One region of the Niveispirillum sp. genome, then DNA from elsewhere that is predicted to be linked to it. Evidence: predicted binding sites of a transcription regulator. Region 1 holds the regulator's gene; each other region holds the start of a gene.

Region 1 (7,205 bases):
GCATTGGCGACGGCACCGCCGAGGCCCGGGTGACCGACCGGGCGGAGGTGAAGAACCATATCGGCACGCCCCATGCCGGCGTCATCTTCACGCTGGCGGAGACGGCCAGCGGCGGGGCGATGGCCGGGGCCATGGCGCCTGTCCTGGCGGGCATCCGCCCCGTGGCGGCCCAGGCCACGATCCAGTATCTGGCCGTGGCCAAGGGCGACCTGCGCGCCGTGGCCCGCACGGGCCGGTCGGGTGCCGATCTGCGGGCGGAACTGGAATCCTCGGGCAAGGTGCGCTTCCCCGTGGAGGTGGAGATCCTGGACGGCGCCGGCAGCCCCGTGTCGAAGATGGTGGTGGAATGGTACGTCAGCCCCAAGCGGTCCTGACCACCGACTTGGCCCCCCGCCGCGACAGCTTTCACCATGGCGACCTGCGCGCCGCATCCCTATCGGCGGCCCTGGCCATGGTGGAGGCAGGCGGCCCGGAGGCCCTGTCCTTCCGCGCGGTCGCGGCGGCGGTCGGTGTCAATCACCGCGCGCTTTATCGCCATTTCGCGGACAAGCATGAACTGACCCTGGCCCTGGCGGCACAGGGGTTCGATGGGCTGGCCGCCGTGATCCAGGCCGGGTTCGATGGCGAGGGGGGACAGCCCTGCCCCGGCCCGCTCTATCGCGCCTATGTGGATTTCGCCCTGGACCGGCCCGCCCTCTACGCCCTGATGTATGGCATTCCGGGACAGGATTATCTGACCCATCCGGCCCTGGCCCCGTCGGTCGCCAAGGTCACGCGCCTTGCGGGCAAGGCCTTCCGCCGGGTGGACGATCCGGCCGGCTTCTCCATCGCGATCCGCGACCGCGTCATGCGCGCCTGGGGAGAGGTGCATGGCCTGTGCGACCTGTGGCAGCGCGGGGCGCTGCGGGCACGGGATGCCGCATCGGCCAAGGCCTATATCCTTGGTTTGCTAACACCATGATTCGCCCGCCACCTCTGCGCCGCGCGATATCCCGCCGCGCTTGTTTGGCACTTCACGCCAGGGCACGGGCGGCTATCTTCTGCACGCCATGCAATTGACCACCATCCCCGAACACATCCTCCCGGACGCCCTGGCCGCCGTTGCCCGCCACTTGGCCCCCGAAAGCCGGACGGCCAAGGTGCTGGCCCGCATTGCGGCCACGCGCGATCTGATCGCGCTGGGTGTGGACACGCCTTCCCACCGGGCGGCGGGTGTGGATCTGGCCCGCCGCTTTGGCATCGGCGTGATCGATGAGGAGCCGCAGGCCGCCTTTTCCTATGACGGTCACGCCATCCGCACCCGGTCAGAGGCCTATGTCCTGATCCATGAGGTGGCGCACTGGCTGGTGGCCCCGCCCGAACGCCGGGGCCTGATCGATTTCGGCCTGGGTGCGGGCCCTGAGTCCGGTCGCGTGGACGAGGCCAACCGCGCGCTGGCCGTGGGCCAGGATGACCAGATACGGGAAGAGGCGCTGGCCTCGCTCCTGGGCATCCTGTGGGAGGTGGAACTGGGTCAGCCCGCCATCCTGGCCTTCCTGGAACAGAACTGGCTGGAGGGCTGGGAACGGCCAGCCTGCGCTGAGAATCTGACCGATAATGTCGAAGCGCTTTTCCAGGCGGGTTTGATCAATGCGGATGGGCGGCCAATTCCGCCGGAATCGTGCGCGGATCGCACCCGCGCCGCAGCTTGATTTCGTTATTTCACACCCCCTTGCGGGTGGTTTGAGGATGCGGTTCCCTTAGGGCAAAACCATTTGCCCCAGGGGGGAAACATGTCCGGCGCACCCGCCATCCTGTCCATGATCGGCAACACCCCGATCGTCCGTATCACCCGTTTCGATACCGGCCCGTGCGAGCTGTATCTGAAGCTGGAGAACCAGAATCCCGGCGGCTCCATCAAGGACCGTATCGCGCTCAAGATGATCGAGGCGGCGGAGGCAGAGGGCAAGCTGGCCCCCGGCGGCACGGTCATCGAGGCGACGGCAGGCAATACCGGCCTGGGTCTGGCCCTGGTCTGTGCGGCCAAGGGTTACCGCCTGATCCTGGTCATCCCGGACAAGATGGCCACCGAAAAGATCAACAATCTGCGCGCCCTGGGTGCACAGATCCACATCACAAGGTCGGATGTGGGCAAGGGCCACCCCGCCTATTACCAGGACATTGCCGAACGCCTGTCGAATGAAATCCCCGGCAGCTTCTATGTGAACCAGTTCGCCAACCCCGCCAATCCCCGCGCGCATGAGGAATGGACGGGTCCGGAGATGCTGGACCAGATGGGCGGCGACATCGACGCGGTGGTGGCCGGCATCGGCTCTGGCGGCACCTTCACGGGCCTGGGCACCTTCTTCGCCAAGGCCAGCCCAAAGACCGCCATGGTCATCGCCGACCCGGTGGGGTCCATCATCGCCGATCTGGTGAACAAGGGCACGCATGACGAACCCGGTTCCTGGGTGGTCGAAGGCGTGGGCGAGGATTTCGTGCCCCCCATCTGCGACCTTCAGTACGCCAAGGCCGCCTACTATGTCAGCGATACCGAAAGCCTGAACGCCGCGCGCGACCTGCTGCGGCTGGAGGGCATCCTGGCCGGGTCCTCATCGGGCACGCTGTTCGCGGCGGCGCTGAAATATTGCCGGGCGCAGACGACGCCCAAGAAGGTCATCACGTTTGTCTGCGACACGGGCAACAAGTACCTGTCAAAGATGTTCAACGATGCCTGGATGGAAGATCACGGCTTCACCCCGCGCGAACGGCACAATGACCTGCGCGACCTGATGACCCGCCGCTTCGACAAGGGCCAGGTGGTGACGGTGGGGCCGGAGGATACGCTGCTGACCGCGTACAAGCGGATGCGGATTTCCGACGTGTCACAGCTTCCCGTGATGGAAGGCGAACGGGTGATCGGCATCCTGGATGAAAGCGACCTGCTGCTGCATGTCGAAAAGGACCCGGCGCGGTTCCGCGACAAGGTCTATACGGCCATGGTCAACCGTCTGGAAACCCTGCCCGTGACCGCGACCATGGCCGACCTGCGCGCCCTGTTCAACCGCAACATGGTGGCCATCATCATGGACGGCCCGGTGTTCCTGGGCCTGTTGACCCGCACCGACGTGCTGAACCATCTGCGCCGGCAGTTGGGATAGGGGTTGCCACACGTCGCATGCGCTTGCGCTTATGCGACCTACGTCTGAACCGTAGGTCGCATAAGGGCGAATGCCCGCATGCGACGCCCATCAAAACTCACATCGTCGTCTTGTTATCCAGCGCATAACCCGCCGACCGAACGGTGCGGATCACATCCTGTTCTTCCGTCTCGTTCAGCGCCTTGCGCAGCCGGCGGATATGCACGTCCACGGTGCGCAGCTCGACATAGACGTCGTGGCCCCAGACGATGTCCAGCAACTGTTCACGCGAAAAAACCCGCCCCGGATGCTGCATGAAATGGCGCAGCAGGGCGAATTCCTTCGGCCCCAGATGGATATCCCGGCCCCCGCGCCGCACGCGGTGCGCCGCCAGATCCATGGAGATGTCGGAGAAGCGCAGCAGTTCTTCCGCCAGACCCGGCGAGGCACGGCGCAGGACGGCGCGGATGCGGGCGACCAGTTCGGTGGGGCTGAACGGCTTGGACAGGTAATCATCCGCCCCGCTATTCAGGCCGCGGACCTTGTCGGCCTCCTCCCCACGTGCCGTCAGCATGATGACGGGCGTCTCACGGGTCTTGGGATTGCGGCGCAACTGGCGGCAGACCTCCAGCCCGCTCATCAGCGGCAGCATCCAGTCCAGCAGGATCAGATGCGGGCTGCGCTCATCGGCCAGCAACAGGGCTTCTTCCCCGTCACCGGCGGTGATGACCCGGAACCCTTCGCGTTCCAGGTTGTAGGACAGCAGCGTGACGAGGTCGGCCTCGTCTTCAACAACCAGGATCAGCGGCTTCAAGGCGGCGTTCATCGGGGTCCCTTGGCGCTAGATGGTGGCGGGGCGGGGCTAACTCAGCCCTCGCCCTCGACCGGTTCAATGATGGTGAAGCTGGACTTGTCGCCCTTGGGCCGTTCCGCCGTCAGCGGCTGGCCCCGGACCAGGAAATGCACGGTCTCCGCGATGTTCGTCGCATGGTCGCCGGCGCGTTCCAGGTTCTTGGCAATGAACAGCAGATGCGTGCAGGGGGTGATGTTGCGCGGGTCTTCCATCATATAGGTCAGGACCTCACGGAACAGGCTGGTATAGAGGTCATCCAGCTCTTCATCTCGGTGCCAGGCGGCCACGGCCTTGTCGACATCGCGGTCGATATAGGCGTCCAGCACATCCTTCAGCATTTCCTGCACCAGACGGCCCATGCGCGGGATGGTCCCGGCCGGGCGCATCACGGGAAGCTGGGCCAGCGCGATGGAGCGCTTGGCGATATTGGCGGCATAGTCGCCCGTGCGCTCCAGATCGGCGGAGATTTTCAGCGCCGCCAGCACCTCACGCAAATCCACGCCGACCGGTGCGCGCAGCGCCAGCATGCGGATGGCATCATGTTCGATCTGGCGTTCAAACTCATCCAGGCGGGCATCGCCCTGCATGACCTTGGTGGCGCCTTCGACATCGCGGCGGCCCACGGCCTGCACGGCCGCTTCCACCTGCGCCTCCACCACGCCGCCCATCTGGGCGATCAGGTTGGACAGGCGCTGCAATTCCGCCTCAAAGGACTTGACGGTATGTTCGGTCGGCGACATGGACGTAAACCCTCAAAGCGTAAAGAGCGTTGGTTGGGGGACAGGTATCAACCGTAACGGCCGGTGATGTACCCCTGGGTGCGCTCGTCGCGCGGGTTGGTGAAAATCTCTTCCGTGTCACCGACCTCCACCAGATCGCCCAGGTGGAAGAAGGCCGTGCGCTGCGACACGCGGGCGGCCTGCTGCATGTTGTGGGTGACGATGGCGATGGTGAAGCTCTCGCGCAGTTCGTCGATCAGCTCTTCGATATGCGCGGTGGCGATGGGGTCAAGGGCCGAGCAGGGCTCATCCATCAGGATGACTTCCGGGCTGACGGCAACGGCGCGCGCGATGCACAGGCGCTGCTGCTGACCACCCGACAGGCCGGTGCCCGGCTCATGCAGGCGATCCTTGACCTCGTTCCACAGGCCGGCGCGCTTTAGCGAGGTTTCGACGATGGCGTCGAACTCGTCCTTGCGGGTGGCCAGGCCATGCAGCTTCGGCCCGTAGATCACATTTTCATAGATCGACTTCGGAAACGGGTTCGGCTTCTGGAACACCATGCCGACCCGGGCGCGCAGCTGCACCACGTCCAGCTTGGGATCGTAGATATCCTCGCCATCCAGCAGGATCTTGCCCTCGACGCGGCAGATATCGATCGTGTCGTTCATGCGGTTCAGGGTCCGCAGGAACGTGGACTTGCCACAGCCCGAGGGGCCGATCATGGCCAGAACCTCGTTCTGGTAGATATCGACATTGACGCCGTGCAGGGCGCGCTTGGCGCCGTAATAGACCTTCACGTCGCGGGCCGACACCTTCACCGGCTGGGTGACGGCGGCTTGTACAGGCTTGTTCAGGGTCATGCTGTCCATTGTTACCACCGACGTTCGAATTTCTTGCGCAGCCAGATGGCGGCACCGTTCATCAGGATCAGGAAGGCCAGCAGCACAAGGATGGCGGCCGAGGTCAGTTCGACAAAGCCGCGTTCCGGCTTGTCCGCCCAGATGAAAATCTGCACGGGCAGGACCGAGGAACTGGCTAGCAGGCTATCGGGTGCCGACGTGACGAAGGCATTCATACCGATCATCAGCAGCGGTGCCGTCTCACCCACAGCATGGGCCATGCCGATGATGGTGCCCGTCATGATGCCCGGCATGGCCAGCGGCAGCACATGGTGCATCACCGTCTGCAGGCGCGAGGCGCCCATGCCCAGCGCTGCCTCGCGGATTGACGGCGGAACCGCCTTCAGCGCCGCGCGGCTGGCGATGATGATGGTGGGCAGCACCAGCAGGCCCAGCACCAGACCACCGACCAGCGGGGCAGAACGCGGCATACCGAAGAAGTTGAGGAACACCGCCAGACCCAGCAGACCGAACACGATGGAGGGCACGGCCGCCAGATTGTTGATGTTCACCTCGATGATCTCGGTAAACCGGTTCTTGGGCGCGAATTCTTCCAGATAGACCGCCGCAGCAACGCCGATGGGCAGGGAGATGGCCAGCGTGACCAGCATCGTCAACAGCGTCCCTACCGCCGCACCAAGCAAGCCTGCCAATTCAGGGTAGTTGCTGTCGCTGGCGGTAAAGAAGGTGGTATTGAAGGCCGACTTCACGTCTCCACGCTGCTGAAGGCTGTCGAACCAGGCCAGTTGCTTGTCGTTGATCGGACGCTCAATCTCGGGCAGGTCGCGGTCGATGCCGCCCTTGACGATCTGGTTGATACCGTCGGACGCGGGCAGCCAGACCTCAATCGTCTGACCAACCAGGGCCGGGTTCTTGTCCAGCATCTGGCCCAGGCGAACACCGGCTACGGGGCTGACCAGACCGCGCAGGTCGCGCTTCTCCGTCCGGCCCGTGACGTCCGGGAACGCCTTGTACAGCGCGTCGGTCACCAGGGTCTGGAACGCACCACGATCCCACTCGGCCGGGTTGCCGGTACCCTGCGGGTCGATGGTGCCGGCATCGATGGTCACCGCCAGCTTGACCTCCGTCTGGAAGAAGGCGGACGTGCCTTCCTTCAGCAGGGTCGACAGCAGGATGACCAGCATCGAGCAGGCGAACAGAATGGCCAGGATGCCATAAAGGCGGAAGCGGCGTTCGGCGGCATAGCGCGCCTTCAGTCGCTTGGTGGCGGCGTCGCCGGTGTGAAGGGACACGGGCATGGCTGTGGGCATCGGCTCTGCGATCTCAGTCATATTTTTCCCGGTATTTCTGGACGATGCGGAGGGCAACGACATTCAACGCCAGGGTCACCAGGAACAGGACCAGACCCAGGGCGAAGACCGACAGCGTCTTGGCGCTGTCAAACTCCTGGTCACCGACCAGGATGGACTTGATCTGCACCGTCACTGTGGTGACGCTTTCCAGCGGGTTCAGGGTCAGGCTGGCCTGGAGGCCGGCAGCCATCACCACGATCATCGTCTCGCCGATGGCGCGGCTGACAGCCAGCAGCATGGCACCCACGATGCCGGGCAAAGCGGCGGGCAGCAGTACCTGCTTGATCGTTTCCGACTTG
Region 2 (7,205 bases), on a different contig from region 1:
ATGTCGGCGCCCTTGGCCCGGATTTCGTCCAGGAAGCGGGCTTCGAACCGGTTCACGTCGTTGGTTGCGACCTTGTCCAGGTAGCCCTTCACACCGGCGAAGATCGACACGACCTGCTCTTCCACGGGCATCGGCTTGAACTGGGGCTGCTTCAGCAGCTCCGTCAGGCGCGCACCGCGGCTCAGCAGACGCTGGGTCGTGGCGTCCAGATCGGAAGCGAACTGCGCGAAGGCAGCCATTTCACGATACTGGGCCAGTTCCAGCTTGATGGTGCCGGCAACCTGCTTCATCGCCTTGATCTGTGCAGCGGAACCCACGCGGGACACCGACAGACCGACGTTAATGGCAGGACGGATGCCGCGATAGAACAGGCCCGTTTCCAGGAAGATCTGTCCGTCGGTGATCGAGATCACGTTCGTGGGGATGTAGGCGGACACGTCACCGGCCTGGGTCTCGATGACCGGCAGGGCCGTCAGCGAACCATTGCCATTGGCGTCGTTCAGCTTGGCGGCGCGTTCCAGCAGGCGGCTGTGCAGATAGAACACGTCGCCGGGATAAGCTTCGCGGCCCGGCGGACGGCGCAGCAGCAGCGACATCTGACGGTAAGCAACGGCCTGCTTGGACAGATCGTCATAAACGATCAGGGCATGCATGCCATTGTCACGGAAGAACTCGCCCATGGCCGCACCCGTGTAGGGGGCCAGGAACTGCAGCGGCGCCGGCTCGGAAGCGGTGGCGGCCACGACGATGGAATATTCCATCGCGCCGTTCTCTTCGAGCGTCTTCACAATCTGGGCCACGGTGGAGCGCTTCTGGCCCACGGCGACGTAGATGCAATAGAGCTTCTTGGACTCGTCGTCGCCCTTGTTGATACCCTTCTGGTTGATGAAGGTATCCAGAGCAATGGCGGTCTTGCCGGTCTGACGGTCACCGATGATCAGCTCGCGCTGGCCACGGCCGACGGGCACCAGGGCGTCAATCGCCTTCAGGCCGGTCTGCATCGGCTCGTGCACCGACTTACGCGGAATGATGCCCGGGGCCTTCACTTCCACGCGCTGACGGGTCACGTCGGTCAGCGGGCCCTTGCCATCGATCGGGTTGCCCAGACCGTCCACAACGCGACCCAGCAGGCCACGGCCCACCGGCACCTCAACGATGGCGCCGGTACGCTTGACGACGTCGCCTTCCTTGATGGTACGGTCGGAACCGAAAATCACCACGCCGACATTGTCGGTTTCGAGGTTCAGGGCCATGCCCTTAACCCCGCCGGGGAATTCAACCATCTCGCCGGCCTGGACCTTGTCCAGACCATGGATACGGGCCACGCCGTCACCGATGGACAGAACCTGGCCCACTTCGGCGACATCGGCTTCGTTGCCGAAGTTCGCGATCTGCTGCTTCAGGATCGCGGAAATCTCAGCGGCGCGGATTTCCATTATCCAACCCCTTTCATGGCGAGTTTCAGCTTATTGAGCTTGGTGCGCACGGAGCTATCCACCATGCGGGAACCGATTTTAACGATCATGCCGCCGATCAGCGAGGGATCGACCTTCACATCCAACTTCACGTTGGAGCCTTCGCTCTTGTTCAGAGCGGCGGCGAGGTCGCTCCACTGCGCATCCGTCAGCGGACGAGCAACGGTGACGCGCGCCGTGCTTTCGCCACGGCGGCGGGCCAGTTCGGCCAGATACCCGTCGATCATGCCCGGAAGGGCGAAGAGGCGGCGATTGCGCGCCACCAGCCCCACGAACTTCCGCACGAGTTCCCCGATGCCAGCCGCAGCCAGGACGGCTTCCATAGCGCGTTCCTGTTCGTTGCGGGCGAGCAGCGGGCTGCCGATCAAGCGGCGGAGGTCCGCGCTTTCAGCGAGCAGAGCCTTGATGGACGTCAGATCCTGGGCCGTCTGGTCCAGGGCCTGCTGCCCATCCGCGAGATCGAACAGAGCGCTCGCATAGCGCGAGGCGAGTTCGGAGACGCCAGTCCCTTCGGTTGCCACTGGTAACCTCGGTTAAAGTCCGTGGACCTGAATAATTTCAGGACGTTAGCAATGATCGGCCATCCCGGAGGAGAACCCACCGGTGTCGAGCGAGCGAGCATGTAACACAGCCATAGCCCCTACGCAACAGCGCGCCTGTGGATTGGGGGTATGCGGTTTTGCACCGCTTCCCTTGGATTTGGCCAGCAACCGCGCCGCTTTACGACCTTCGTCGCATCATTACGCTGTGCAGTTGCGAAATGGCTTTTTCCCAGCAGGCAGCCAACCTGACCTTCCGCATGCCCTATGCTTTTGGACTGCCAGGGATTAAGGCCGCATTAAGGGTGCGGGAGCAGGCTGGCCCCAGGTGCGGAGATACCCGTGCCACCAAAGTCCGAGGCTATGCCATGTGCGTCATTCTGCCCTTTGCCCGCCAGCGTTTCACCCCCATGGACATGGTCGCCTGGAAATCCATCCTGGCCGACCGGCGCCGCCGTGGCCTGTGGCAGCGCATGGAAAGGTCCAGCACCCGTGAGCGCGACTGGATTCTCGTCTGGCTGCCGGGCCTGAAGGACCCCAGCCTGCGGCTGGAGCGCGATGTCCAGGGCACCTACCGCCTGTCCTTCCATGATGGCCAGGGCTGGTTCCAGTTCCGTCAGGGGCCGGAAATTATCGACTGTCTGGCCCATGTGGAGCCGACGGACCGCCTGCACCCGGCTGCGCGCAGGGCGGATTAAACACCCCCGCCCACCACGCGCAGACGACCACTCCATATAGTTATGTCGACGGGCAGGCGGGCGATGGTGTCGCCATCGCCCTGCACCGGTTCGGCCACCGGCCCCTCAATCCGGGCGGCGATGGCCGGCAGGATCAGGACGCCCGACCGTCCGGGCAGCAGACCCAGGGTCATCGCGCCGGCATAGATCAGCGCCGCAAGCCGCCCCGGCCTTGTGAACAGCACCGCATGCAGCACCGGCTGCTCCAGCCGCACTTCCGGGGCCAGCACGAAGGTTCCGGCATAAAAATGACCCTTGCACAGGATACAGCTGACCGCCCTGTGCCGGCTGATCCCGCCATCAGGCGCCGTTAGCGTCACCTCATAATCCAGCGCCGGCCCCGCCAGGATTTCCCGCAGACCGCCCAGCGCATAGGCGCCCTTGCCGATCCGCCGCTTCAAGGCCGGGTCAATCCCCGCCACCACGCGGGCATCCATCCCCACCCCGGCCATCATGGTGAACAGCCGGCCATTGGCCATGCCGGCATGAACCATCCGGGCAGGCCCCAGGGCCAGTTGCCGCCCGATTCGCACCGCCGATCCCGTCAGGCCCAGTTCGTGGGCCAGGACATTGGCCGTGCCCAACGGCACCACACCCAGCGGCGGCAGGTCGGACAGGCCAGAGGCGGCCATGCCGTTCACCACTTCATTAATGGTGCCGTCCCCACCGGCAGCCACAATGACATCAGCCGTATCTGACCGGGCCAGATCGCGGGCGATGGCGGTGGCGTGGCCCGCCGCATCGGTTGTGTGCAGCGACACCACCGCCCCGGCATCGGTGGCGGCGGCCATCACCTGCTCCACCAGCCCTGGCCGGCGGCGGCCCGCAACGGGATTGAAGATGATCGCCACCCGGCGATCCAGCCCATGTGACATTTCCAGTACATCTCCATGAAGGGACGATGAAGTGGCAATGTAATATTGATGACAGTCTGGAGAAGTTTTCGCGGATGTGGCACTAATACTCATTAGAGACACTGACAGTACACCAGATGAAGCGGTATAGAACGGCGCGATCCGCTATGGCTAGTCTTTAATTCATGGCGGACGATTGGTGGTTGGGTTGACCGGCGGTGGGGGAACATATGCTGGGCGACGGGGACGTGCTGCGCTATCGCGCCATCTGGCTGTCGGACATCCATTTGGGGACACGTGGATGTCAGGCCGACATGCTGTTGGATTTCCTGAAAAATACCGAATCCGATGTGCTGTATCTGGTCGGCGATATCGTCGATGGCTGGCGGCTGAAGAAAAGCTGGTACTGGCCACAGTCGCATAATGATGTGGTGCAGAAAATCCTGCGCCGCGCACGCAAGGGCGCCCAGGTCTTCATGATTCCCGGCAATCATGACGAGGCGTTCCGCGACTATATCGGCCTGCAATTCGGTGGCGTGACCATCCTGGAGGACACGATCCACACGGCGGTGGACGGCAAACGCTATCTGGTCATCCATGGCGACCAGTTCGATGCCGTGGTCCGCTACGCCAAGTGGTTGGCCTTCGTGGGCGACACGGCCTACACGTTCCTGCTCTGGCTCAACACCCTGTTGAACAAGGCGCGGCGCAGGCTGGGTTTTCCCTATTGGTCGCTATCCGCCTACTTGAAGCACAAGACCAAGAAGGCCGTTGAATTCATCGGCGATTATGAGACCGCCCTGACCGACGAGGCACGCCGGCGGCAGGTGGACGGGGTCATCTGTGGCCATATCCACCATGCCGAGATGCGGGACATGGATGGCGTGCTTTACGTGAACGATGGGGATTGGGTCGAATCATGCACCGCACTGGTGGAACATCCCGATGGACGGCTGGAGATCCTGCGCTGGGCGGATATTGTCGCCGCCCGGCAGGCGGTGAAGGTAGCGGCGTGAAGCTGCTGATCGTCACGGATGCCTGGCATCCGCAGGTCAATGGCGTCGTGCGCACCCTGACGACGACGCGGGCCGAACTGGAACGGCTGGGACATAAGGTGGAGGTGATCGCCCCCGACCGGTTCCGTACCATCCCCATGCCGACATACCCGGAAATCCGCCTAGCCCTGGCGCCCGGCCGGCGCGTGCGGCAGATGATCGAGGAGGCGCAGCCCGACGCCATCCATATCGCCACCGAAGGCCCACTGGGATTCGCGGCCCGGCGGTACTGCCTGAAACACAAGCTGCCCTTCACCACGGCCTATCACACGCGGTTCCCGGAATATGTGCGCGACCGCGCGCCGGTACCGCTGTCCCTGTCCTACGCCTTCGTGCGGCGGTTCCATGCGCCGGCCCATTCGGTGATGGTGGCGACAGCCAGTATCGAGGCCGATCTGGAAAGGCGCGGCTTCACCAATATCCGCCGCTGGTCGCGCGGGGTGGACACCGACCTGTTCCACCCTGGCCCCAAGGACCTGTTCGCCCATCTGCCACGCCCCGTCTTCATCTCCGTGGGCCGGGTAGCGGTGGAGAAGAATATTGAGGCGTTCCTGAGCCTGGACCTGCCGGGATCGAAGGTCGTGGTGGGCGATGGGCCACAATTGGCCGAGTTGAAGGCCAGATATCCGGACGTCACCTTCGTGGGCGCCAAGCATGGCGAGGATCTGGCCCGGCATTACGCCGCCGCCGATGTCTTCGTCTTCCCATCCCGCACCGACACGTTCGGGCTGGTGTTGCTGGAGGCGCTGGCGTCGGGCCTGCCGGTTGCGGCCTTCCCCGTGCCGGGGCCGCTGGATGTCATCAGCGACAGCCCGGCGGGGGTGTTGAGCGAGGATTTGCGCGGGGCGTGTTTACAGGCGGTGGGCATCGACCCCACGGTCTGCCGCGACCATGCGCTGGGCTTTTCCTGGCAATCCTGCGCTCAGCAGTTTCTGGCGAACCTGCGGCCCTTCACGGCAGAGGGGCTGGCGGATCAGGCGGCTTGAGGGGCGGGGCGTTGTGCCCTCACCCTCCCGTCGGTTGGCGCCGACGGGAGGGTGAGGGAGCAACAGCGCCAAACGCCCCCTCAATCCTCTTCCTTCACCCGCTCCATATCGGCACCACAGGCGGCCAGCTTGGCTTCCACCCGCTCATACCCGCGATCCAGGTGGTAGATGCGGTTGACGGTGGTTTCCCCCTGCGCCGCCAAACCGGCCAGCACCAGCGACACCGAGGCACGCAGGTCGGTCGCCATAACCGGCGCCCCCGTGAGCTTCGGCACGCCACGCACCAGGGCGGACGAGCCATGGACAGTGATGTTGGCGCCCATGCGGGTCAGTTCCGGCACATGCATGAAGCGATTCTCGAAGATCGTCTCCGTGATCATCGAGGCGCCCTTGGCCACGCACATGAGGGCCATCATCTGGGCCTGCAGGTCGGTGGGGAATCCTGGGAACGGCTCCGTCATCACATCAACGCCGACCAGATCACCATTGGCGGCAACCAGCAGGCCGTTGGCGGTCTCCGTCACCTTCACATTGGCGCCGGCCAGGGTCTTCACCACCGCCTTAAGGTCGTCCATGCGGGCGCCGACCAGCTCCAGTTCCCCGCCCGTGATGGCGGCAGCCATGGCGAAGGTGCCGGCCTCGATCCGGTCGGGCAGAACGGCATAGGTGGCGCCATGCAGCCGGTCCTTGCCCTTGATCACCAGACGGTCGGATCCGATCCCTTCGATCTCCGCACCCATGGCGATCAGGCAGCGGGCCAGATCACCGATCTCCGGCTCCCTCGCCGCATTCATCAGGATGGTTTCACCCTTGGCCAGCGTGGCGGCCATCATCAGGTTTTCGGTGGCCCCCACCGACACCTGCGGGAACACGAATTCCGCACCGACCAACCCGCCTTCCGGCGCCTTGGCCAGGATATAGCCGCCTTCGATATCGATCTGCGCACCCATGGCCTGGAGGCCCTTGATATGCAGATCGACGGGGCGGGTGCCGATGGCGCAGCCGCCGGGCAGCGACACCTTGGCCTGACCGAACCGGGCCAGCAGCGGGCCCAGCACCAGCACACTGGCGCGCATCTTGCGCACCAGATCATAAGGGGCGGTCAGGTTGAAGATGTCGGCCGCATCCAGTTCCACCGACCGACCGGATGAGCCAAACGCATCGCGGCCATTGATATGCACCTCCACCCCATGCTGGGCCAGCAGGCGGTTCATGGTGGTGATATCGGCCAGCAGCGGCAGATTGGTCAGCGTCAGCTTCTCATCCGTCAGAAGGCAGGCCGCCTGCAAAGGCAGGGCTGCATTCTTGGCGCCGGAAATGGTGATCTGACCCTTCAGCGGGTTGCCGCCGCGGATGCGAAGCTTGTCCATGGAATGTTCGTTTCGTCAGAAGAGGTATTGGAGCGCGGCCCTGACCATGGGCCGCGATGATGGCGGATCAGGGGCGGACGATCACAGCCGCGCCAGGGTGACGCCGCGCTGCTTCATATATTTGCCGGCCCGGTCGGCATAGGACACCTCACACGGGGAAGCGCCCTGGAAGAACAGGAACTGGCACAG
Region 3 (7,205 bases), on a different contig from region 1:
TTTCCACAATATGGCCCCAGCTATTGGCCGGGCGCGGGTTGGCGGCATTGGGGCGGATCTGGGCCGGGTGGACGGGATCGTCGGGCAACCGGTCGTCATTATTGGTCAGCATGACATAGACCAAGCCGGTCTTGGGATTGACCTCCACATCTTCCGGCCGGTCCATGCGGGTGGCTCCCACCAGGGTGGCGGCGATGCGGGCCGCGATGACTACATCACCCTGATCCTTGAAGCCATTGGCCGGGGTCAGCGGCCCCTGCCCCTGCACCAGCGGCAGCCAGGTGACGGTGCCATCGGCATCGAACCGCGCCACCGACAGGGTGCCCTCGTCCAGCAGCTTCATATTGGCCTTGCGGTCCGCCGGGTCATACTTGCCCTTGGACACGAACCGGTACACGTGCTCAAACCGCTGATCGTCGCCCATATAGACAACGGCCCGGCCATCCTTGTTCAGGGTGACGCCCGCGCCTTCATGCTTGAACCTTCCCAGCGCCGTCAGCTTGCGCGGCGTGCTGGTCGGGTCATAGGGGTCGATCTCCACGATCCAGCCATAGCGATTCGCGGCAAACGGTTCCTTGTTGATATGGAACCGGTCATGGAACCGGCCCCACTGATACCAGGGGGACGGCACCGTCATGCGGTCGTAATTGCGCTGTTCGGGATGGGTCTGGTCGATGGTGCCCATGAAATAGCCATCGATATTCTCCTCCCCCGACAGCACCGTGCCCCAGGGGGTGACGCCGCCCGCGCAATTATTCAGCATGCCGATGACGGTCCGGCCCTCGGGATCATCCTTGGTCTTCATGCGGGCATGGCCGGCGGCCGGGCCCGTGAACGCCATCTTGGTGTTGAGCGCATTGAGGCGGCGGTTGAACTTGCCGCCCTTCACATAGGCCCATTTGCCATCCTTGCCTCGGCGGACCTCGACGATGCTGCCCGAATGGGCCGCCATCTCGATATCCACCATCTCCTTGGTCACGGACTCGGGCGGGTATTTGTCCTGCCCCTCCGGCGCCAGGCCGGGGAACATCATCTCGGCCTGGGTATATTCATGGTTCACCCATAACAGCCCATGATCGGCGCTGTTGCTGCCCTGCGGCAGGGGATAGAAGGCGGTGAAGTCACAATTATAGCCGAACTGCTTCAACTGACTGTCGGCGGTCTGCTTGTACGGGTCGAAATCCGGGCTGTCGGCGAACAGCGGATCGCCCCAGCGGATCAGGACATCCGCATCATATCCCGGCGCCACATGATGATTACCGTCGATGCCGCGCGTCAGTTCCTCAAAATTGAACCCGAATCCGGCCTGGGCCTTTGCCTCACCGGCCATCAGGGCCACGGGCACGGCAGGCGCAAAGGCCGCGATGGCGCTGGTGCCCAGCATCCCGCGCAGGATGTCGCGCCGCCCCAGCCGGGCCTGCACCACCTCGCCAAAGGTCGGCTCACTGTCCGGCGACGCACCCTTGTCCTGGATGGCTTCAAACTCTTCATGGGTCAGGAAACGGTTCTCGGACATGGGACGCACAGGCTCCAGCGGGAAAAGGGGCTTTGTCAGCCTACATACGCCTATGAGGCTACAGTTATTTGACAGGCCTGTGCCTCACAGGCAGGGCGGCGATGTGACACAGGCGACAGATTCCGCATCGCCAAACGGAAAGGCCGGCTTTGTCACCTTGCCGTGCGCCTGCGAACTGGCTAGCTTCACAGGCTGGTAAGATTGCTGGGACCCTTTCCCGGTGGCGCCCGCATCGGGAAGGCCGCCAGGGGTTCCCCTGTTCGGAACGGAGCCGATGAAGTTTACCCGTCGTGCCGCCTGTGCGGCCCTTGCCCTTTTCATGTCCACCGCCGCCACGGTTGCGCCCGCCTTCGGGTTCGAACCGGCCATCGTCTTCGACATGGGCGGGCGGTTCGACAAGTCGTTCAATGAAGGGGCCAATAACGGCGCCGAACGGTTCAAGAAGGATACGGGCACCAATTTCCGCTGGTTCGAGGTCACGAACGAGGCACAGCGCGAGCAGTTCCTGCGCCGTCTGGCCAGCCGTAACGCTGACATCATCGTCTCGGTCGGTTTCTCCATGGCCCCGTCGGTGGAAAAGGTGGCGAAGGAGTTTCCGAATGTCCGCTTCACCCTGATCGACGGCAATGTGAACCTGCCCAATGTGCAGTCCATTGAATTCGCCGAACATGAAGGCTCCTATCTGGTCGGCGTTCTGGCCGCCATGGCGTCCAAGACGGGGACGGTGGGCTTTGTCGGCGGCATGGATATCCCGCTGATCCGCCGCTTTGCCTGCGGCTATGAACAGGGCGTGAAGGCCACCAACCCCAAGGCCAATGTGCTGGCCAACATGGCCGGCTCCACACCCGCCGCCTGGGCCGATCCCACGCGCGGTTCCGAACTGGCCAAGAGCCAGTTTGACCGGGGTGCGGACGTGATCTTCGCCGCCGCCGGCCAGACGGGCATGGGCGTCCTGCAGGCAGCGTCTGATGCCGGCAAGCTGTCCATCGGTGTCGACAGCAACCAGAACCACCTGTTCCCCGGCAAGGTGCTGACCTCCATGGTCAAGCGTGTGGACGTGGCCGCCTATGAGGCGTTCAAGACCGCACAGGACGGCACCTGGAAGGCGGGTCACCGCCGTCTGGGCCTGAAGGAGGATGGAGTGGGCTGGGCCTTCGACGACAATAACAAGGCGCTGATCACGCCCGCCATGAAGGCGGCTGTGGACAAGGCCACCGCCGACATCAAGTCCGGCGCCCGCATCGTCGCCAATTATGACGACGCAAAGGGCTGCAAGTACTGATCGTCCCCTGACTGACTTAGCGCCTGAGCAGGACCCATGTCGGCCGCCCCCCCTTCCGTTTCCTCCGCCTGGGCGGTCGAACTTGTCGGCATCGACAAGCGATTCGGCCCCGTCCATGCCAACCGCGACGTAACGCTGCGTTTCGCCCCTGCCAGCATCCATGGGCTGGTGGGGGAAAATGGCGCCGGCAAGTCGACCTTGATGAGCATCCTCTACGGCTTCTATGAGGCTGACGGGGGTGAGATCCTGGTGCGCGGCAAACAGGTGAATATCCGCACGCCGCAGGACGCGATCCGCCTGGGCATCGGCATGGTGCATCAGCATTTCATGCTGGTGGAGACCTTCACCGTCTTGGAAAACCTGCTGCTGGGGCATGAGGGCGGGCCGGTACTGGGCCCCGCCATGGCGCGGGCACGGGCCGAGGTGCAGGCCCTGGAACAGCAATTCGGGCTGGAGGTGCCGCTGGACGCGCTGGTCTCCGACCTGCCCGTCGGCGTGCAGCAGCGCGTGGAGATCCTGAAGGCGCTCTATCGCGGGGCAGAGGTGCTGATCCTGGACGAACCCACCGCGGTTCTGTCCCCGCCGGAGGTGGAGCAGCTGTTCCGTATCCTGGAACGGCTGCGCCAGCAGGGGCGCACCGTCCTGCTGATCACGCATAAGCTGAAGGAAATCATGGCCATCACCGACCGCGTGTCGGTGCTGCGCCGGGGTCAGGTGGTGGCGGAATTCATCACCAAGGAAACCGACCGACAGGCCCTGGCCGACGCCATGGTGGGGCGCAAGACCTCGCTTGCCGTGGACAAGGCCCCGGCCACTCCCGGCCCTGTCCTGCTGTCGGCGCAGAATGTGAACGTCATTGATGCGCGCGGCGTTACAACCCTGAAGGATGCCTGCCTGAGCGTGCGGGCCGGTGAGATTGTCGGCATCGCCGGTGTCGCCGGCAATGGCCAGTCGGAATTGCTGGAGGTCTTGTCTGGCATGTGCCGTTTCGATAGCGGAACGGTCACGCTGAAGGGCGATGAAATCGGCCCGGCCACGAAATATGATGCCGCCGATGCGCGGCGCCGGGGCCTGGCCCATGTGCCCGAAGACCGGCTGAAACTGGCCGTGATCAAGGAATTCCCCGCCCATGAAAGTGCCATCCTGGGCTATCACCAGGATAAGGGCCTGTCCAAGGGCTGGCGGCTAGACTGGAAGCGGGTGGTCGCCAAGACCGTTTCGTTAATGGAACAGTTCGACGTGCGCCCCGGCAACCCCAATCTGCGCACTTCGCTGTTCTCCGGCGGCAATCAGCAGAAGCTGGTGATGGCCCGCGAAATGGACCGGGAACCGGACATCCTGCTGGTGGGACAGCCGACGCGCGGTGTCGATATCGGCGCCATCGCCTTCATCCACCGCCAGCTCGTGTCGCTGAGGGATCGGGGCAAGGCCATCCTGCTGGTCTCGGCAGAACTCGACGAGATCCTGGCGCTGTCCGACCGCATCCTGGTGATGTGCGACGGGGAGATCGTGGGCGAACTGTCGGCGGCAGAGGCCACGGAGGGCCGGATCGGCACGATGATGGCGGGCATCAAGGACACACCCGCTGTTGAAGGGGTTTCGGCATGAGTGCGGGTGCGGGTTCCGACAATCTTCCCTGGTGGGCGACCGGCCTGCTGCTGCCCGTGGTGAATGTCACCCTGGCGCTGCTGGTCTCGGCCCTGGTCATCTTCGCCATCGGGGAGGACCCGGTGGGCGCGCTCGGCACCATGCTGCGCGGTGCTGTCGGCACGGGCGAGGGCATTGGCTATACGCTCTATTACGCGACCAGCCTGATCTTTACTGCGCTGGCCGTGGCCATCGCCTTTCATGGCGGGCTGTTCAATATCGGCGGTGAGGGGCAGGCCTATATTGGCGGCCTGGGCGTCGGTCTGGTCTGTCTATCCCTGCCCGGATGGCCCTGGTGGGCGGCTCTGCCCTTGTCGGTGCTGGGCGGTGCGGCCTTTGGTGCGCTCTGGGCTGCGATCCCCGGCTGGCTGCAGGCCTATCGCGGCAGCCATATCGTCATCACGACCATCATGTTCAATTTCATCGCGTCCTCGCTGATGGTCTATCTGATGGTCAATGTGCTGATCAAACCGGGGCAGATGTCGCCAGAAAGCGAGACGTTCAGCGCGTCGATGTTCCTGCCCATGATGGCCGACATGATGGCCGGCATCGGGATTGAGATGGCGTCCTCGCCGCTGAATTTCTCGCTGTTCCTGGCGCTTTTGGCCTGTGTCGGCGTCTGGGCCTTCATATGGCACACGCGCTGGGGTTTCGCACTGCGCGCCACCGGTGCCAATGAAAACGCCGCCCTTTATGCCGGCATTGATCCCAAGCGGGTCATCGTCATCACCATGGCCCTGTCGGGCGCCTTGGCGGGCCTGCTGGGCGTGAACGAATTGCACGGGGTGCAGCATCGCCTGATGCTGAATTTCCCGGCGGGTCTGGGCTTTACCGGTATCGCGGTCGCCCTGATGGGTCGCAACCATCCCGCTGGCATCATCCCTGCCGCCCTGCTGTTCGGCGCGCTGTATCAGGGCGGGACGGAGTTGGTCTTCGACTACCCGACCATCAGCCGGGAGTTGGTGGTGGTGATCCAGGGCGTGGTCATCCTGTTCGCGGGCGCCTTGGAACATATGTTCCGTCCGGCCCTGGTGCGCCTGTTCTCCCGCCGCCCCAGCGCGGTGACTTCCAAGCCGGCGGGGGCCTGATCCCATGGACATCTTCCTGACGCTTCTGTCGCTGCTGGATAGCACGGTCCGCCTCGCCACGCCCTTGCTGCTGGCCGCCTTGGCCGGTTTCTATTCGGAACGGGCCGGCGTGGTCGATATCGGGCTGGAGGGCAAGATGCTGGTGGCGGCCTTTGCCGCCGCCGCCACCGCCGCCATCCATGGCTCGGCCTGGCTGGGCCTGGGTGCCGGCATCCTGGCCTCGGTCATCCTGGCCCTGCTGCATGGTTTTGCCTGCATCACGCATAAGGGCAATCAGGTCGTGTCCGGCGTGGCGCTGAACATCGTCGCCCTGGGCCTGACGGCGGTGCTGGGCAATGCCTGGTTTGAGATGGGGGGCCGCACCCCCAACCTGCCTGCCGATGCCCGCTTCGGCGAGATCATCCTGCCTCTGGCAGAAGCGCTGCGCGGCGTCCCCCTGCTGGGTCCCCTCTATTTTGAGCTGATCAGCGGCCATAACATCCTGGTCTATCTGGCACTCGCCATCGTGCCGCTGACCTGGTGGATCGCCTATCGCACCCGTTTCGGCCTGCGCCTGCGCGCCGTGGGCGAAAACCCCGCCGCCGTCGACACCGCCGGCATCTCCGTCACCAGACTGCGTTATCAGGCTGTGCTGATCGCGGGATTGCTCTGCGGCATTGCCGGCGCCTATCTCTCCACGGCGCAAGGGGCCGGGTTCCAGGCCAACATGACGGCGGGCAAGGGGTTCCTGGCCCTGGCCGCCTTGATCCTGGGCAAGTGGAAGCCGGTGCCGACCCTGTTCGCCTGCCTCCTGTTCGCCTTCGCCGACGCGTTGCAGACAAGGTTGCAGGGCGTGGCCCTGCCCGGCATCGGCGAGGTGCCGGTGCAGCTGATCGAGGCCCTGCCCTATCTGCTGACCGTCCTGCTGCTTGCCGGCTTCGTGGGCAAGGCCATCCCGCCCAAGGCCAGCGGGCGGCCCTATGTGAAGGATCGATAAGAGGCAGTTCCGTAGGTCGCCTGCGTCTCCGCGACGGGCGCCAATTTCGACCCCGCGATGGCGGCCTGGGTGCACTTGGCTTCCCCCGCAGGCGCTGCGCGTCGCGGTCGCTGCCGGAGTGGTTTCCGGTCAACCGAGAGCCATTCAAATTTTAACAGGCACAGGCCAACTGAAGCGCGCAACACAATGGGAATGATTAGTAGTATAAACTTATATATTTACATCCTTTAATAATTGACTCACTCTTTTGACGACATTAGCCTCCATCCACAATAACTTGACTCTGCGTCGTGGCTTCGGGGGAACAAATGTCAAAACTGATTAGTCTTATAGGTCTTGCTATTGTTGGCGCTGTTATTATTGGACTATTGTATGCATTTGGGTGGGGTGCTGTTGGGGTTTTCCTGGCGTTCTCTGCCTGCGCTGCGCTCGGGAGTTTAGTGATCCGCTTTTTCAAGAGCTAACGCATTGTTGCAAAACAAAGGTATCTGATCTTTCCCTGCTCGGGCAGGAACGCGCATGTATTGCCGTATTTTTTGAGCGGGCGGCCCCCTACGATGCCTCCGCCTGCGTCTCCACGACCGGCGCCAGGGCCAGCTTGCTCGCCACGATGGCGGCCTGGGTACGGCTGACCACGCCCAACCGGCGCAGGATCACCGTGACATGCGCCTTCACAGTGGTTTCCACCACGCCCAT
Region 4 (7,205 bases), on a different contig from region 1:
AGCCAGCTTGGCATCGACGGAGTAGGTCCAGGAGCTTTCGAACGCGCCACGCGGCAGGATGCTGCCACGGTACTTGTCCAGGCCATTGCGGGAGATATAGGCATCCATCGCATCAGCCTTGACCGTGCTGGCCGTCCAGTTGACCAGCGGGTCGCTGGCGCCGGTCGGGACATACATGGCTTCACGCGAACGGTTGGCGCGGCAGGCCGGGTCACCGAACGGATTGGCCGTGCTGGAGCAGGTGAAGCTGAAGGTGTACGGCTTGCCCGACGAGGCCTGACCGAACAGCGACAGCGACGACTTGTACCCATCGAAATATTCGATGCTGTAGCTGGTGTTCGCCGTGATGCGGTGCTTCGTCTCATAAGAAGACGTGCCCAGCAGATCCGTGTTGGGATCGGTGGTCACGAACTGCTCATAGTTGGAGCTGGCAACAGAGCTGGTGCCCTGGCTGGCATCCTTGCTGTCCTGGAAGGCGTAACCGGCACCGAAGTCGATATCGCCATAATCCGTCGTCCAGTTCTTCGAACCGTAGATCGTCAGGATCAGGCTTTCACCCTTGTCGGTGTTGGTCAGCAGCAGGTCGGAACCATTGCCACGCGTGTCGCCGGCCTGGATGTTCTGCGTGTAGATCGGGCGACCATCGGGGGCCGTACCGGTCTTGGTCAGACGCAGGTCCTTGTAGAAGTTGGCGTCCTTCACGCGGGTATAGATCGCCTCGGCAGTGAACAGCCAGTCGTCACCCAGAACCGGGATGTCCAGCTTCTGGTCAACAGCCATGCTGAGCTTCCAGGAGGAGGGCATCTTGTAGTTCGGGTCCAGCGCATTCACGAAGCCTTCGCCGACCGAGGTCAGACGGCCGTTGGCGGCGGTGGGCACCTGGCCCGTCACGCCGTTCAGCAGCAGGGCGTTGTTGGCCGGCACGGTACCGGTGGCCGGACGGGTAATATCCAGCGAACGCTGGGTCACGCCGTCATTGCTGTAGCCGTTGGACAGCCACACGGCGGCACCGACACCGGAGAACAGGCCGGCGCCACCGCGGACAACCGTGCTTTCCGTGGCTTCATAGGTGAAGCCAACGCGCGGCAGCCACAGGTCCTTGCCGTCGATCGTAGCGGCATTGGTGATGCCGTAGCGCGACAGGAAGTTGGCATTGGCCAGCGGGGCGTCGTTGGTCTTGTACAGCTCGTAACGCAGACCGCCCTGCAGCTGGAAGCCGGGGCTCACGTCCCACGTATCTTGCAGGTAGAAGGAGTGCTGCGTGTAGGCCCACTTGGCCGCCGCGTCTTCGGGGTTGCCCGAAACGGCATTGGCATACCGGAAGCGCTGCGCCTGACGGTTCTGGAAGGCCTCGATCGAGGCGAATTCCCAGTAGCCAAGGCTGCGCTGCAGGAACAGGTTGTAGTAGTCGATCTTGTCGTATTCGTAGCCGCCGGTGATCTTGTGATCGCCCAGCAGGTACGTGCCCTTGAACTTACCGCTGTCGGTCTTCGTACGCAGCACATTGCTGTGCGACGAGATATCCGGGCCGAACACGACCTGACCGAAGCCGTTATTGTTGACGGCCAGACCGGTCGGATTGGTGCTGACGCGCATTTCGCCGAAGCCGAAGCCGTTCAGCGGCAGACGCAGGCTGTCCACTTCCTTGCGGGCCAGCTTGACTTCGGTGGAGAAGTCAGACGTCCAGTCAGAGAACAGCTGGAGCGAGTAGCTGTCCATGATCTGGGTGTAGTTGTACATGTTCGACTGCAACGACAGCGTGCGCGGGGTCGCGCTGGTGCTGGACGAAGCGTCGCGGATGTTATTGCCCTCGTTGCGCTGGTAGGCGAACGACGCGCGGTGGCTGTCGTTGATGTTCCAGTCCAGCTTGGTGAGGATCTTCTCGTCTTCTTCCGGCAGGGAGCCGTCGGCCAGACCCAGCGTGTCATAACCATAGACGCTCTGCGCGATCTGACGGATACGCTCAACCTGGGCCGTGGTGATGCCGGCGACGGGATTGCCGAGGCCGCTATCGGAGGTGCCGAACACCACCGGAGCCTGGCTCTTGAACTTCTCGTAGTTCACGTAGAAGAACAGCTTGTCCTCGACCAGCGCGCCACCCAGCGAACCGCCCCAGGTCTTTTCCTTGTAGGGGCTGATCAGGTTGGTGCGGCCACCCGAACGGTCACCCGACAGGCTCTCATCGCCATAATAATAATAGAAGGAGCCATGCGGGGTGTTGCCGCCCGACTTGGTCACGATGTTGATCGTGCCGCCCTGGAAGCCGGAATATTCGACGTCATAGGGAGCCGTCAGCACGGACAGGCCTTCGATGGCGTCGATCGACAGCGGCGAGCGCTGGGTCGGGTAGCCACCGGCGTTCAGACCGAAATCGTCGTTCTGCTTCACACCGTCGATGGTCAGGCTGTTGAAGCGGTTGGACGAGCCAGCGATCTGAATGGCGCTGGAGTTCGTGACGTCGATGAAGACCTTCGGATCGTTGCGGACAATGTCCTTCAGGTCGCGGCTGATCGACGGTGCATTGGTGATCTGCTGCTGGCCGAAATTGGTGCCGATGCCGACCGTGGTCGGGGCAGCGCGCTCACCGGTCACCACGATCTCTTCCATCTTGGCGCCCAGCGCCAGATCCAGGGCGAACGGCTCGCCGAGCGAGATGAAGATGCCTTCCAGCACCTGCGGCTCAGCGCCGGCGGCGGTGATGGTCACGGTGTAGGGGCCGCCGACGCGCAGACCGCCGGCCTGGAAACGGCCCTGGTCATTGACGTTGGTGACCGAACGCGTACCGGACGGCGTATGGACGATGGTGACTTCTGCGCCAGCAGCCGGGGCGCCGGCGGCGGTCACGATCTGACCCGTCATGGACGAGGTCGTCTGCTGCGCGATGGCCGGGACGGCCCAGGAAGAAGCGATGGCCAGCGCCAGGGCGCCAGTGCCGATATTCAAAGCGGACAGGTGACGGCGCAGGATCGACGCCGCCTTCTTATTCTCGATGGTCATACGAAAGCCCCCAATAAGCCGGACCGGATCGCGCGGACAACACCAGATGCCCGTGACGCTTAGGTAACGAATAAATTACAGTTCCATGACAAGCACCTCTGCAGCTATGCCTGCAGGGGCTTGAACGGCTATATCTCAACCAGCGTATCATTACCGCCACAGTTTTGCGGCGCAGCATGCCGGTTCGGAGGGGCGAGACCCGCGTCTCCTGCATTTCTTAACCGTGATTGCTGCGACGCACCTGCTGCCGGGCGGCAACAGAACCCGATGGAGCGCCTTCCGTGATTCGTAATCTCCCCTCCCGTGCCCTGATGGCGGGCGCCCTGTTCCTGTCGATGGCGGGTGCCGCCACAGCACAGGAGAAGATCGACTTGCAGGTACTGGCCACCACCGACCTGCATATGTATTTGGAGGATTACGATTATTATGCCGACAAGCCGGATGCCGGTGTCGGCCTGATCCGGGTCACGCCGCTGATCCGCGCCGCACGCGCCGCCAATCCCAACACGCTGCTGCTGGACAATGGCGATCTGATCCAGGGCACGCCCATGGGCGACTGGGTCGTGCGCGAGCGCGGGGTGGGCAAGGACAAGCCCACCCATCCCGCCATGGCCACCATGAACCTGCTGGGCTATGACGCCGCCGTCCTGGGCAATCATGAATTCAATTTCGGCCTGGACGTGCTGCACAATGTTTATGCGGGGGCGAAGTTCCCCGTGCTGGCCGGCAATGTCTTCAAGGTCGATGGCGACAAGGACCCGGCCAACGATCCCACCCTCTACCCCGCCTATGTCATCCAGGAACGCACCCTGGTCGATGACAAGGGCGCCAAGCAGAAGGTGAAGGTTGGCATCCTGGGCCTGCTGACCCCCCAGATCATGACGTGGGACAAGGACAAGCTGGAAGGCCGCGTCACCACCCGCGACATTATCGACATGGCCAATGTCTATGTCCCGCGCATGAAGAAGGAAGGGGCCGATGTCATCATCGTTCTGTCCCATTCGGGACTGTCCTTCTTCCCGCGTGAAGGGGGCGAGGAGAATATCTCCAACGCCCTGACCGAGGTGCCGGGCGTCGATGCCGTCATCACGGGCCACAGCCACCGCGTCTTCCCTGGCAAGGATTATGAGGGCCTGCCCAAGGCCGACCTTGCCAAGGGCACCGTCAATGGCAAGCCGCTGGTGATGTCCGGTTCCTATGGCAGCCATCTGGGCATGATCCAGTTGAAGCTGGAAAAGAAGGGCAAGGGCTGGCAGGTGGTGGAGGGTACGGCCATGGCCAAGCCCATCCAGGAACGCCAGGACGGCCGCATGGTGGTGGCCGAACCCGACGCCGAGGTCGGCACCCTGCTGGCCCCCAGCCATCAAGGCACGCTGGATTATGTCCGCCGCCCTGTAGGCAAGGTGACGGCGCGCATCCATTCCTATTTCTCCTTCCTGGGCGACAGCGCCGGCGTGGAGCTGGTGGCCGAGGCGCAGCGAGCCTATGTGGCGCGTGCCCTGGCCGGGACGGAGCTGGCCTCCCTGCCCATCCTGTCGGCGGCGGCACCGTTCAAGTCGGGCGGGCGGCCGGGTCCCGCCTTCTATACCGACATTGCCGCCGGCAGCGTGGCCATCCGCAATGTCGCCGACCTTTATGTCTATCCCAACCAGCTGGCCGTCGTGAAACTGACGGGGGCGCAGGTGCGTGACTGGCTGGAAATGTCGACCCGCGCCCTGTCGGTCATTGATCCCAACAAGAAGGAGCCGCAGTCGCTGGTGAATGTGCGGGTGCCGGCCTATTCCTTCGATATTATCGATGGCGTGACCTATACAATCGACCTGACGCAGCCCGAACGGTTCGACCGCGACGGCAAGCCGGCCAATGACAAGGCGCACCGCATCAAGGACCTGATGTTCCAGGGCAAGCCCATCGACGACAAACAGGAATTCCTGGTCGTCACCAATAATTACCGCGCCAATGGCGGCGGTGCGGTGCCGGGCCTGGATGGTAGCACTGTCGTCTATCAGTCGCCCGACACGGTGCAGTCGGCCATCATCGAATATATCCGCGCCAAGGGCGTGGTGGAGCCGTCGACCGACAATTCCTTCCGCATCGCGCCCATGCCGGCTGGGGTGAATGTCTATTTTGACAGCTCGCCGCTGGCCCAGGAACTGTTGTCCGAACAGCCGGCCCTGTCCTATGAAGGGCCGGCGCCGGACGGGTTCGCCCGCTTCCGCGTCGATCCGCTGAAGATCGGCGGCACGCGGTGAGGCCGCGCCTTTATCTGGCCGGGCCGGATGTATTCCTGCCCGACCCGCTGGCGGCAGCGGCGTCGATGAAGGCCATCTGTGAGGAGCTGTGGCTGGAGGGCGTGTTCCCTATGGATAACGCCCTGTCGCCTGCGGACGGCGAAGGCGGGGCGGCATTCGCCGCCCGCATCCGGCAGGCCAACCTGGACCTGATACGGGGGGCCGACGGCGTGATCGCCAATTGCATGCCCTTCCGGGGACCGTCCGTCGATGATGGTACGGCCTATGAGATGGGGTTTGCCGCGGCCCTGGGCAAACCCGTCTTCTCCTGGTCGGGCGATATCCGCCCCCTGCTGCAACGCACCCAGTCGCGCCAGTATCTGGCCCATGATGGCCGCGTCTGGCGCGATGCCGACCAGATGGAGGTGGAGGAATTTGGCCTGCCCGTGAACCTGATGCTGGTCGACCCGGCTACAGGTCCCGTGCAGGGCAGCTTCATCCAGGCAGCCAGGGCGGCGGCGGTTTGGTTCGGGGCGTAGGTTTCAGCTCTGCTTTTCGTCGTCACGGACCTACCTTACGCCGCCCGCCCCCGCCGCTTCTCGGCCAGCATATGGCTCAACAGCGCGCGCAGGGCACCCGGCCTCACCGGCTTGTAAAGCACCCGGCACCCGGCCTGCGCCACGCTGTCCTTCACGGCTTCCGTGCGGTCAGCGGTGATCACGGCGGCGGGCAGGTCGGCCCCGAACCGCGCCCGGATCAGGGACAGGGCGTCCAGCCCGCTCATCCCATGGTCCAGATGGTAATCGGTCAGCACGACATCCGGCACCCGGTCGCCCAGGGCGGCCAGCGCATCCGCCCCCGTTGCCCCCCATACCACCTCGCATGACCATCCCGACAGGAGCGCAATGGTCGCCTCCGCGATGGCCGGCTCATTCTCCACGCACAGGACCAGCGTGCCTTCCAGGCCCGTAACGCTGGCCCCCACGGCGGGCCGTGCCGGGTCGGCGGCGCGGGCCGACAGCGGCACCTCGACGGCAAAGCAAGATCCCTTGCCCTCCACCGACCGCAGGCTGACGCGGTGGCCCAGGATGGCCGCGAACCGTTCCACGATGGACAGGCCCAGGCCCAGCCCCTTGTCGCGGTCGCTCTGCCCGTTGCCCAGCTGCCGGAACTCCTTGAAAATCTCTTCGCGCTTATCGTCGGGAATGCCCGGTCCCGTATCCCATACCTCCACCCGCACGGCCCCCGCCAGCCGCCGGCACCCCACCAGGATGCGCCCGCGCGGGGTATAGCGCAGGGCATTGGCCAGCAGATTCTGCACGATCCGGCGCAGGAGGACGGCATCGGTATCCACCGTGGCCCGGCTTGGTACAAAGCGCAGCTGCAACCCGTGCCGCTGCGCCACCACGGCCAGCTCGTCCGTCAACGGATGCAGCACGTCATCAATGGCCACCGCCGTCCGGTTGGGCTTCACCACGCCTGTATCCAGCTTGGTGATGTCCAGCAGATCGCCCAGCAACTGTTCCACCGACCGTAGCGCCGCGTCTGCCTGCGTCACCAGCGCGTCCGGCCCCCGGTCCAATGCAGCGGAAATGAACAGGCGCGCCGCATGCAGCGGCTGCAAAAGGTCGTGGCTGACGGCGGCCAACAGCCGCGTCTTGGCCTGATTGGCACGGTCGGCCTCCGACTTGGCGATGGCCAGATCGATGGTGCGCTCGGCAATCCCCCGTTCCAGCCCCTCATTGGCGGCGCGCAGCGCCTCTGCCGCCCGGTGCCGGTCGGTGACATCGGTATAGACGGCCACGAAGCCGCCATCAGGCAACGGGTTGGACATAATCTCCAGCACCACGCCATCGGGCCTTGTGCGGTGGAAACTGTCGGGCATGTCACGGCGCTTGGGGTCCAGACGGCGGGCGAACAGGGTTTCCATCTCGCCTTCTTCCCCGAACTCCCCCTGGCTTTGCAGATAGGCGACCA

What was found. The regulator PhoB, encoded in region 1, activates phosphate uptake and scavenging genes when phosphate is short. The targets are predictions, from matches to a motif close to TNTCATAAAACTGTCA.
Region 2: the regulator PhoB is predicted to act here: its motif matches at 3,676-3,691, upstream of ACT6Q8_RS15030 (diacylglycerol/lipid kinase family protein).
Region 3: the regulator PhoB is predicted to act here: its motif matches at 1,575-1,590, upstream of ACT6Q8_RS16500 (PhoX family protein).
Region 4: the regulator PhoB is predicted to act here: its motif matches at 3,073-3,088, upstream of ACT6Q8_RS16475 (bifunctional 2',3'-cyclic-nucleotide 2'-phosphodiesterase/3'-nucleotidase).

What each region holds. Positions count from the first base shown of each region.
Region 1 is NZ_JBQVOH010000001.1:207,857-215,061, reverse strand. Features, by position in the region: gene ACT6Q8_RS01010 (PaaI family thioesterase) at 1-374, shown strand, start outside; gene ACT6Q8_RS01005 (TetR/AcrR family transcriptional regulator) at 347-961, shown strand; gene ACT6Q8_RS01000 (hypothetical protein) at 1,002-1,691, shown strand; gene ACT6Q8_RS00995 (pyridoxal-phosphate dependent enzyme) at 1,773-3,140, shown strand; gene phoB (phosphate regulon transcriptional regulator PhoB) at 3,238-3,945, opposite strand; gene phoU (phosphate signaling complex protein PhoU) at 3,987-4,712, opposite strand; gene pstB (phosphate ABC transporter ATP-binding protein PstB) at 4,760-5,563, opposite strand; gene pstA (phosphate ABC transporter permease PstA) at 5,566-6,885, opposite strand; gene pstC (phosphate ABC transporter permease subunit PstC) at 6,878-7,205, opposite strand, start outside.
Region 2 is NZ_JBQVOH010000005.1:279,007-286,211, reverse strand. Features, by position in the region: gene atpA (F0F1 ATP synthase subunit alpha) at 1-1,436, opposite strand, end outside; gene ACT6Q8_RS15040 (F0F1 ATP synthase subunit delta) at 1,436-1,996, opposite strand; gene ACT6Q8_RS15035 (hypothetical protein) at 2,383-2,712, shown strand; gene ACT6Q8_RS15030 (diacylglycerol/lipid kinase family protein) at 2,709-3,626, opposite strand; gene ACT6Q8_RS15025 (UDP-2,3-diacylglucosamine diphosphatase) at 3,836-4,621, shown strand; gene ACT6Q8_RS15020 (glycosyltransferase family 4 protein) at 4,618-5,646, shown strand; gene murA (UDP-N-acetylglucosamine 1-carboxyvinyltransferase) at 5,727-7,016, opposite strand; gene dcd (dCTP deaminase) at 7,098-7,205, opposite strand, start outside.
Region 3 is NZ_JBQVOH010000006.1:241,749-248,953, forward strand. Features, by position in the region: gene ACT6Q8_RS16500 (PhoX family protein) at 1-1,516, opposite strand, end outside; gene ACT6Q8_RS16505 (BMP family lipoprotein) at 1,791-2,798, shown strand; gene ACT6Q8_RS16510 (ABC transporter ATP-binding protein) at 2,835-4,406, shown strand; gene ACT6Q8_RS16515 (ABC transporter permease) at 4,403-5,533, shown strand; gene ACT6Q8_RS16520 (ABC transporter permease) at 5,538-6,509, shown strand; gene ACT6Q8_RS16525 (response regulator) at 7,062-7,205, opposite strand, start outside.
Region 4 is NZ_JBQVOH010000006.1:229,336-236,540, forward strand. Features, by position in the region: gene ACT6Q8_RS16470 (TonB-dependent receptor) at 1-2,997, opposite strand, end outside; gene ACT6Q8_RS16475 (bifunctional 2',3'-cyclic-nucleotide 2'-phosphodiesterase/3'-nucleotidase) at 3,279-5,249, shown strand; gene ACT6Q8_RS16480 (nucleoside 2-deoxyribosyltransferase) at 5,246-5,767, shown strand; gene ACT6Q8_RS16485 (hybrid sensor histidine kinase/response regulator) at 5,803-7,205, opposite strand, start outside.